One region of the Xylanimonas ulmi genome, then DNA from elsewhere that is predicted to be linked to it. Evidence: riboswitches for the same ligand, from Rfam matches in the RefSeq annotation. Region 1 holds a riboswitch; the other holds the start of a gene.
The links. A riboswitch is a leader RNA that binds a small molecule or an ion and turns the genes downstream of it on or off. The one in region 1 is predicted to bind thiamine pyrophosphate.

Region 1 (3,392 bases):
GTGAGCGTCTGGCGCACGTCGCGACCCGCTCCACCGGTCCAGCGGGGCGACGGCGAGCGTGAGCGCGGCGGCCACGACGAGCGCGACGACGACGGCCGACCAGCCGTTGTCGTCGCTCACGCCGAGCGCGGCCTGGGCCCGCCCCCACGCCGTGCCCCAGGCGGGCCACAGCTGCACGAAGGTGGGCGTGACGAGCTCGAACGCGACGAAGCCGGCGGCCCACGGCACGAACAGCCAGGGCCGGGGGCGCGCGCTGGCGGTCAGGTCGTAGCGACCGCGGCGCACGGCCCAGTGGTCGACCACGAGCACGGCGCCGAGCGGTGTGAACACGGCGCCGATGAGCAGCAGGAACCCCTCGTAGGCGTAGCCGTCGCCGACCATGACGCCCAGCGCCGTCGCGACCGCGCCGACGCCGACGGCCAGCGCACGCCGGTCGGCGCGCGGGGCGAGGTTCTGCACGCTCAGCGCCGTCGAGTAGACGTTGGCGAACGCCTGGTCGACCTCGTCGGCGGCGAGGATCGCCAGGGCCAACGCCCCGGCGGGCACCGCGAGCAGCGCGCCCACCAGGTCGCCGTCGGACGGCCGATAGGCCAGCAGCCCCAGCACGCCCACGCAGAAGAACGCGGCCGAGGCGAGCCCGTAGCCCACGCCGACCGCGACGCCGGCGCGGCCCGCGGTGCGCGGGCGCGCATGGCGCGTGTAGTCGGCCACGAGCGGGATCCACGAGACCGACATCGACGCGACGAGGTCGACGTTGGTCCACAACCCCCACCACCCGCCCGCGGTGACCTGGCCCAGCGGGCGGCGGGCGGCGTCGAGCAAGAAATAGGCCGAGCACGCCACCACCACGAGGATCGCGGCGCGTCGCAGCAGCGCCGCCGAGCCGAGCGGACGCAGCGCCATGGCCGTGGCGATCACACCCGCGACGACGGCGAACACCCAGTGCGGCACGGACGGCCACACCCCGCTGGCGGCGCGCGCGATGATCCACACCTCGAACGCGGCCCAGCCCACGCACTGGACGATGTTGAGCGCCGTGGGCGCCCACGACCCACGCGCCCCGAACAGGCCGCGGAACACGACCATCGACGAGGCGCCCGTGCGGGCGCCGATCGCGGCGACCGCGCCGAGCAGGCCCGCGCCGAGCGCCGTGCCGATGGCGATCGCGGCGAGCGTCGCCGGGAGCGAGGTGGGCACGAAGTAGACCGCGACGACGGGCACCAGCAGGCTGACGCCGAGGCTCGCCCACAGTCCGAGGTGGTCGCGGGGGCGGTGGACGCGCACAGGGGGCGCGTCGAGAGTGACGGGGGCTTCGACGGTCTGCGGGCCGAGAACGGCAGGGCTCATCAGGGTCCTCCCTACGCCGGTGTGAGCCGGACAGGTTCGATCGGTCGGCGGCTCCCGGCCGCCCTCTCAGCCCGGCGGCCGCCTCTGCGGATCCCGGACTCCCGTTGGACGCGCACCTTGGGTGCGCAGGCACACCCTACGCGGCTAGGGTGGTCGGCGGCGCGGGGCGCCGGGACCCTCCCCGAGGGTCCGGCTGAGATGCACCCGTGGAACCTGCTCTAGGTAGTGCTAGCGAAGGGAACGCCCATGAGCTCCGCTGTGTCCTGTCCTGTCACCCCCCAGACCGTCGCGGACGTCGTGACCGCCGTGCGGGCGACAAGCCCCCTGGTCCACTGTGTGACCAACGCCGTGGTCACCAACGTCACCGCGAACGTGCTGCTGGCCGCCGGCGCCGCGCCCGCCATGGTCGCCGCGCCCGCCGAGGCCGGTGACTTCGCGCGGGTCGCCGACGCGCTGCTGACCAACCTCGGCACGGTCGAGGGCGAGCAGCCGAACGCCATGCGGGTGGCCGCGCACGCCGCCGTCGACGCGGGCGTGCCCTGGGTGCTCGACCCGGTCGCGATCGGCTCAATGCGTGTGCGCACCGCGCTCGCGGCCGAGCTGCTCGCCGTCGGGCCCACCATCGTGCGTGGCAACGCCTCTGAGGTCGCGGCGCTCGCGGGCGGGCTCGGCGGCCGGGGCGTCGACTCGCTCGACACGCCCGACGACGTGCGCGACGTCGCGCTGCGGCTGGCCCGCGAGTCCGGCGCCGTCGTCGCGGTCAGCGGCGCGGTCGACCTGATCACCGACGGCGTCCGGATCGCGCGCGTGCGGGCCGGGACACCGCTGCTGACGCGTGTGACCGGCGTGGGCTGCTCGCTCGGCGCGCTCGTGGCGGCGTGCGCGGCCGTCACACCCGACCGGCTGCTCGCGGCCACGGCCGCGACCGCGTGGGTCTGCGTCGCGGGTGACCTCGCAGCCGAGGCCGCCACGACCACGGGCTCGTTCGCGGTCGCGCTGATCGACCGGATCGACGACGTCGACGCGTCCGCGGTGGGTGAGCGCTCCGGGCTCATGGCCGAGGCCGCGCAGGTGACGGCGTGAGCGCGCCGTTCGGGCCGGCCACGCTCGCCGGCGAGCGCCCGGGGACCCCCGCTCCCACGTCGCGTCCTGTCGACCGGGCGGCGTTCGACCCCTCGGTCTACCTCGTCACCGACACCGCGTTGTGCGGCGGCCGCGACGGCGTGCTCGCCACCGTGCGCCAGGCCGTCGTCGGCGGCGTCACGGCCGTGCAGTTGCGCGATCCCGGCGCCGCGACGCGCGACCTGGCCGCGCTCGGCGCCGCGCTGCTCGCCCTGCTGCGCCCTGCGGGCGTGCCGCTCGTCGTCGACGACCGTGTGGACGTGGCTCTGGCGATCGACGCCGACGGCGCCCACGTGGGCCAGCGCGACCTCGACCCGCTGGCGGCGCGGCGGCTGCTCGGCCCGGGACGCCACCTCGGGCTGAGCGTCTCGACGCCCGCCGAGGCGCGCGCGGCCGCGGCACTGGCGCCGGGGACCGTCGACCTGCTGGGGGTCGGCCCTGTGCGCCCCACGAGCTCCAAGGCCGACGCGCGGGCGGCCATCGGCCTCGACGGGCTCGCAGCCGTGGCGGCCGCGTCACGCGCGGCGGGCGGGCCGCCGTGCGTCGCGATCGGCGGACTGAGCGCACCCGACATCCCGGCCCTGCGCGAGGCCGGGGCGGTCGGGGCGGCGGTCATCTCGGCCGTGTGCGGCACGCGTGACCCGCGGGCCGCCACGCGCGCGCTGCGTGACGCGTGGGACGCGCGATGAGCGCCGCCCGCCCCGCGGGCCACCCCGTCGTGGCCCTGACGATCGCCGGCTCAGACCCCTCGGGCGGCGCGGGGATCCAGGCCGACCTCAAGACGTTCGCGGCGTTGGGCGGCTACGGGTGCGCCGCGCTCACCGGCCTCACCGCGCAGTCGACCCTCGGCGTCACGCGCGTGCTGCCGGTCCCTGCGGACATGGTCACGGCCCAGCTCACGACGCTGTTCGCCGACGTCGCCG
Region 2 (3,392 bases), 1.6 Mb from region 1:
GCACTGGCTCATGCCCGAGGCCGCGTGGGACGGGCAGACGCTGTGGATCGGCAACGCGCTGGGACACGGACACGCCTGGACGCTGACGTGGGTGTTGCAGACGCTCCCGCTCCTCTTCTTCGCGGCGGGCGCCTCGGCCGGCTACCAGCATGCGCGCCTCGCGCGCGGTGAGGGCTGGGGTCGGGTGCTGGGTAGCCGGCTGCTGCGCGTGGCCCGCCCGGTCGGCGCGTTCCTCGCCGCGTGGGTGGTGGCGGTCGCCGTCCTGCTCGCCGCGGGGGTGCCCGACGGCGCGGTGTGGCGCCTGGCGCGGATCGCGCCGCAATTGCTGTGGTTCCTCGGCGTGTGGGTCGCGCTCGTGGCGCTGGCGCCCGTGCTGGCGGCGGCGTGGCGCCGGTGGCAGGGGCGTGCGGTGCTCGTGGTCGTCGCGGCGCCGCTCGCCGTCGATCTGTTGCGCTTCGGCATGGGGATCGAGGGCCTGGGCTGGGCCAACGTCCTGCTGGTCTGGTCGGCGCCGTTCCTCCTGGGCATCGCCTATGCCAACCCCGGTGCCGACAGTGACGCCAACCCCGCCGCCAACCCCGCCGCCGACCCCGATGCCTACCGCGGAGCCGCCTCGTGTGCCGTCGGGTTCGCGGGGACGTCACGTGCGCGGCTCGCGGTCCTGGCCGTCGCCGCGGTGGGTGCGATGGTGGCGCTCGTCGCGCTCGGCCCGTATCCGGCGAGCATGGTCGGCATGCCCGGCGACGCGATCTCCAACCTCTCCCCGCCCACGGCGCCCGTCCTGGCCCAGTCGCTCGCGCAGGTCGCCCTGGCGCTGCTGGCCCGCGCGGTACTGACACGCTGGGCGCTCGGAAGGGGACGGCGCCTCGTCGATTCGCTCGCGCGCCGCTCGATGACGGTCTACCTGTGGCACCTGACGGCGATGTTCGCCGTGCTGGGCGCGGTCATGCTCGGTCTGGGGGAGCAGCCGCCCGTGCCGTGGAGCACCGACTGGTGGTCGACGCGCCCGGTGTGGTTCGGCGCGTTCGGACTCACACTGCTCGGGCTGGTGCGCGTGTTCGGGCGCTTCGAGGCGCGGCGCACCCCCGCGGTCAGGCAGTCGGCGTCGCGGACGACGACGCGAGTCGGGCCACGTAACGGCGGGCGCCCTGGTGCGCGAGACGACGAGCGAGCACCGCGACAGCGCCCGACACCGCTGCGAACGTCACCGCCTGGACGATCGTGACGCTCTCGTCGTCGGGGTCCTTCGGCGCGGCGTGCCCGGTGCTCTTCGCCCAGATCATCCCGACCGCCCGCTGCGCCAACCATCCGGCGGCGAGCGTGAGCGCCATCGTGCCCACCTTGACCGCCAGGGACTCGTCTCGCTCGGCCACGCGCATGCCTCTCTCGTTCATCGACGCTGCCCGCCCACCGTATCCCTCCGGGCGGTCCCGGCACGCGCGCAGCGCACGCAGCGCGCGGTCGCCGCGGCCGCCGTCGTCGTTGAGGTAGCCTGACCAGGAACGACAGGGGAGCGCCACAGGCGCTGAGAGTGCGGGACACCGCAGACCCTCGAACCTGATCCGGTTAGCACCGGTGGAGGAAGTCGGGCTTCTCATCCTTGTGTCCCTCGCCCGCACGGCGAGGCGGAGGGCACAAGCCCCTTCTCGACATCAGAGGAGGAACCACCATGACCACCACGTCCCCCCGCCGCGGACGCATCGTGGGCGCGGCGCTCGCCGTCGCGCTCCTGCCCGCGCTCGCGGCCTGCGGCGGCTCCGAGCCCGCGGCTGACGCGGCGTCCGGCGCGGCGTCGGACACCGTCACCCTCATCACGCACGACTCCTGGGCCGTGTCCGAGGATGTGCTCGCCGCGTTCGAGCGGGAGAGCGGGCTGACCGTCAAGCAGGTGCCCATGGGCGACGCCGGAACCCTGGCCAACCAGGTCGTGCTGACCAAGGACTCGCCGCTGGGCGACGTCGTCTTCGGGATCGACAACACGTTCGCCTCGCGCGTCGTCGACGCGGGGGCGCTCGAGCCGTACACGCCCGCCGGGCTGGACGCCTCGGCGCAGCCGTACGTGCTCGGCGACGGCGCGCTGACCCCGATCGACCGCGGCGACGTGTGCCTCAACACCGACGTCGCGTGGTTCGAGGAGCACGACCTGCCCGAGCCGACCACGCTCGAGGACGTCGCCAAGCCCGAGTACAAGGACCTGCTGGTCGCGCTCAACCCCGCGTCGTCCTCGCCCGGCATGGCGTTCCTGCTGGCCACCATCGGCGCGTTCGGCGACGACGGGTACGACGGCACGGGGTGGACGGGCTACTGGGCCGCGCTGCGCGCCAACGGCGTCAAGGTCTCCGACTCGTGGGAGGACGGGTACTACTCCGAGTTCTCCGGGGCGGGCGAGGGCGGCACGCGCCCGATCGTCGTGTCCTACTCGTCGTCGCCCGCGTACACCGTGAGCGAGGACGGCTCGGCGACGACGACGCACGCGCTGCTGGGCACGTGCTTCCGCCAGGTCGAGTACGCGGGCGTCCTGCGCGGCGCCGCCAACCCCGCCGGCGCCCAGCGGCTCGTGGACTTCCTGGTCTCCCAGCCCTTCCAGGCGGACATCCCCGGGCAGATGTACGTCTACCCCGCTGACGCGTCGGTCGAGCTGCCCGCCGAGTGGACCCAGTTCGCCCCGCTGGCCGACGAGCCCTTCGAGGTCCCCGCGGCCGACATCGCCGCGAACCGTGACTCCTGGATCGAGAAGTGGACGGCGACGGTCATCGGCTGACGTCCGCCGCGCGGGGTGCGACATTGGGGAGGATGACCGGCCGTCGACCCCTGCGTGTCGCGCCCCCCGCGGTGGGGTGGGCGGTCGCGGCCGCGCTGCCCCTGGCGTTCCTGGGCGTCTTCTTCGCCTGGCCCGTCGCGGCGCTCGTCGCGCGCGGGTTCGTGGCCGAGGCCGGCGGCCTCGACCTGACCGGACTGCGTGACGTGCTCGGCGCCCCGCGCACCTGGCGGCTGCTGGGCACGACGCTCGCGCAGGCCGCGGCTGGGTCCGCCGGGTCGGTGGTGCTCGGACTGCCCGTCACCTACCTGCTGTACCGCACCCGCTTCCCAGGGCGCACGCTGCTGCGTGGACTGGTCACGGTGCCGTTCGTGCTGCCCACCGTCGTCGTCGGCGTCGCGTTCCGCGCGCTGTTTCGCCCAGACGGGCTGCTCGGGTTCGCGCACCTCGACGAGACGTTCGCGGGCGTCGTGCTCGCGCTCGTGTTCTTCAACGTCTCGGTCGTGGTGCGCACCGTCGGCGGGCTGTGGGAGCGCCTCGACCCGCGCGCCGAGCAGGCCGCCCGCGCGCTGGGCGCCTCGCCCGCGCGCGCCTTCCGCACGGTCACCCTCCCGGCGCTCGCCCCGGCCATCGC

Region 2: linked by a shared signal. The riboswitch ahead of EV386_RS15660 (thiamine ABC transporter substrate-binding protein) and the one ahead of thiM (hydroxyethylthiazole kinase) in region 1 are both predicted to bind thiamine pyrophosphate.

What each region holds. Positions count from the first base shown of each region.
Region 1 is NZ_SGWX01000001.1:1,818,380-1,821,771, forward strand. It holds gene EV386_RS08360 (purine-cytosine permease family protein) at 1-1,347, opposite strand, end outside; TPP riboswitch at 1,500-1,605, shown strand; gene thiM (hydroxyethylthiazole kinase) at 1,594-2,430, shown strand; gene thiE (thiamine phosphate synthase) at 2,427-3,158, shown strand; gene thiD (bifunctional hydroxymethylpyrimidine kinase/phosphomethylpyrimidine kinase) at 3,155-3,392, shown strand, end outside.
Region 2 is NZ_SGWX01000001.1:3,405,905-3,409,296, forward strand. It holds gene EV386_RS15650 (acyltransferase family protein) at 1-1,225, shown strand, start outside; partial or broken gene EV386_RS18920 (DUF4235 domain-containing protein) at 1,182-1,394, opposite strand; TPP riboswitch at 1,498-1,601, shown strand; gene EV386_RS15660 (thiamine ABC transporter substrate-binding protein) at 1,670-2,761, shown strand; gene EV386_RS15665 (ABC transporter permease) at 2,794-3,392, shown strand, end outside.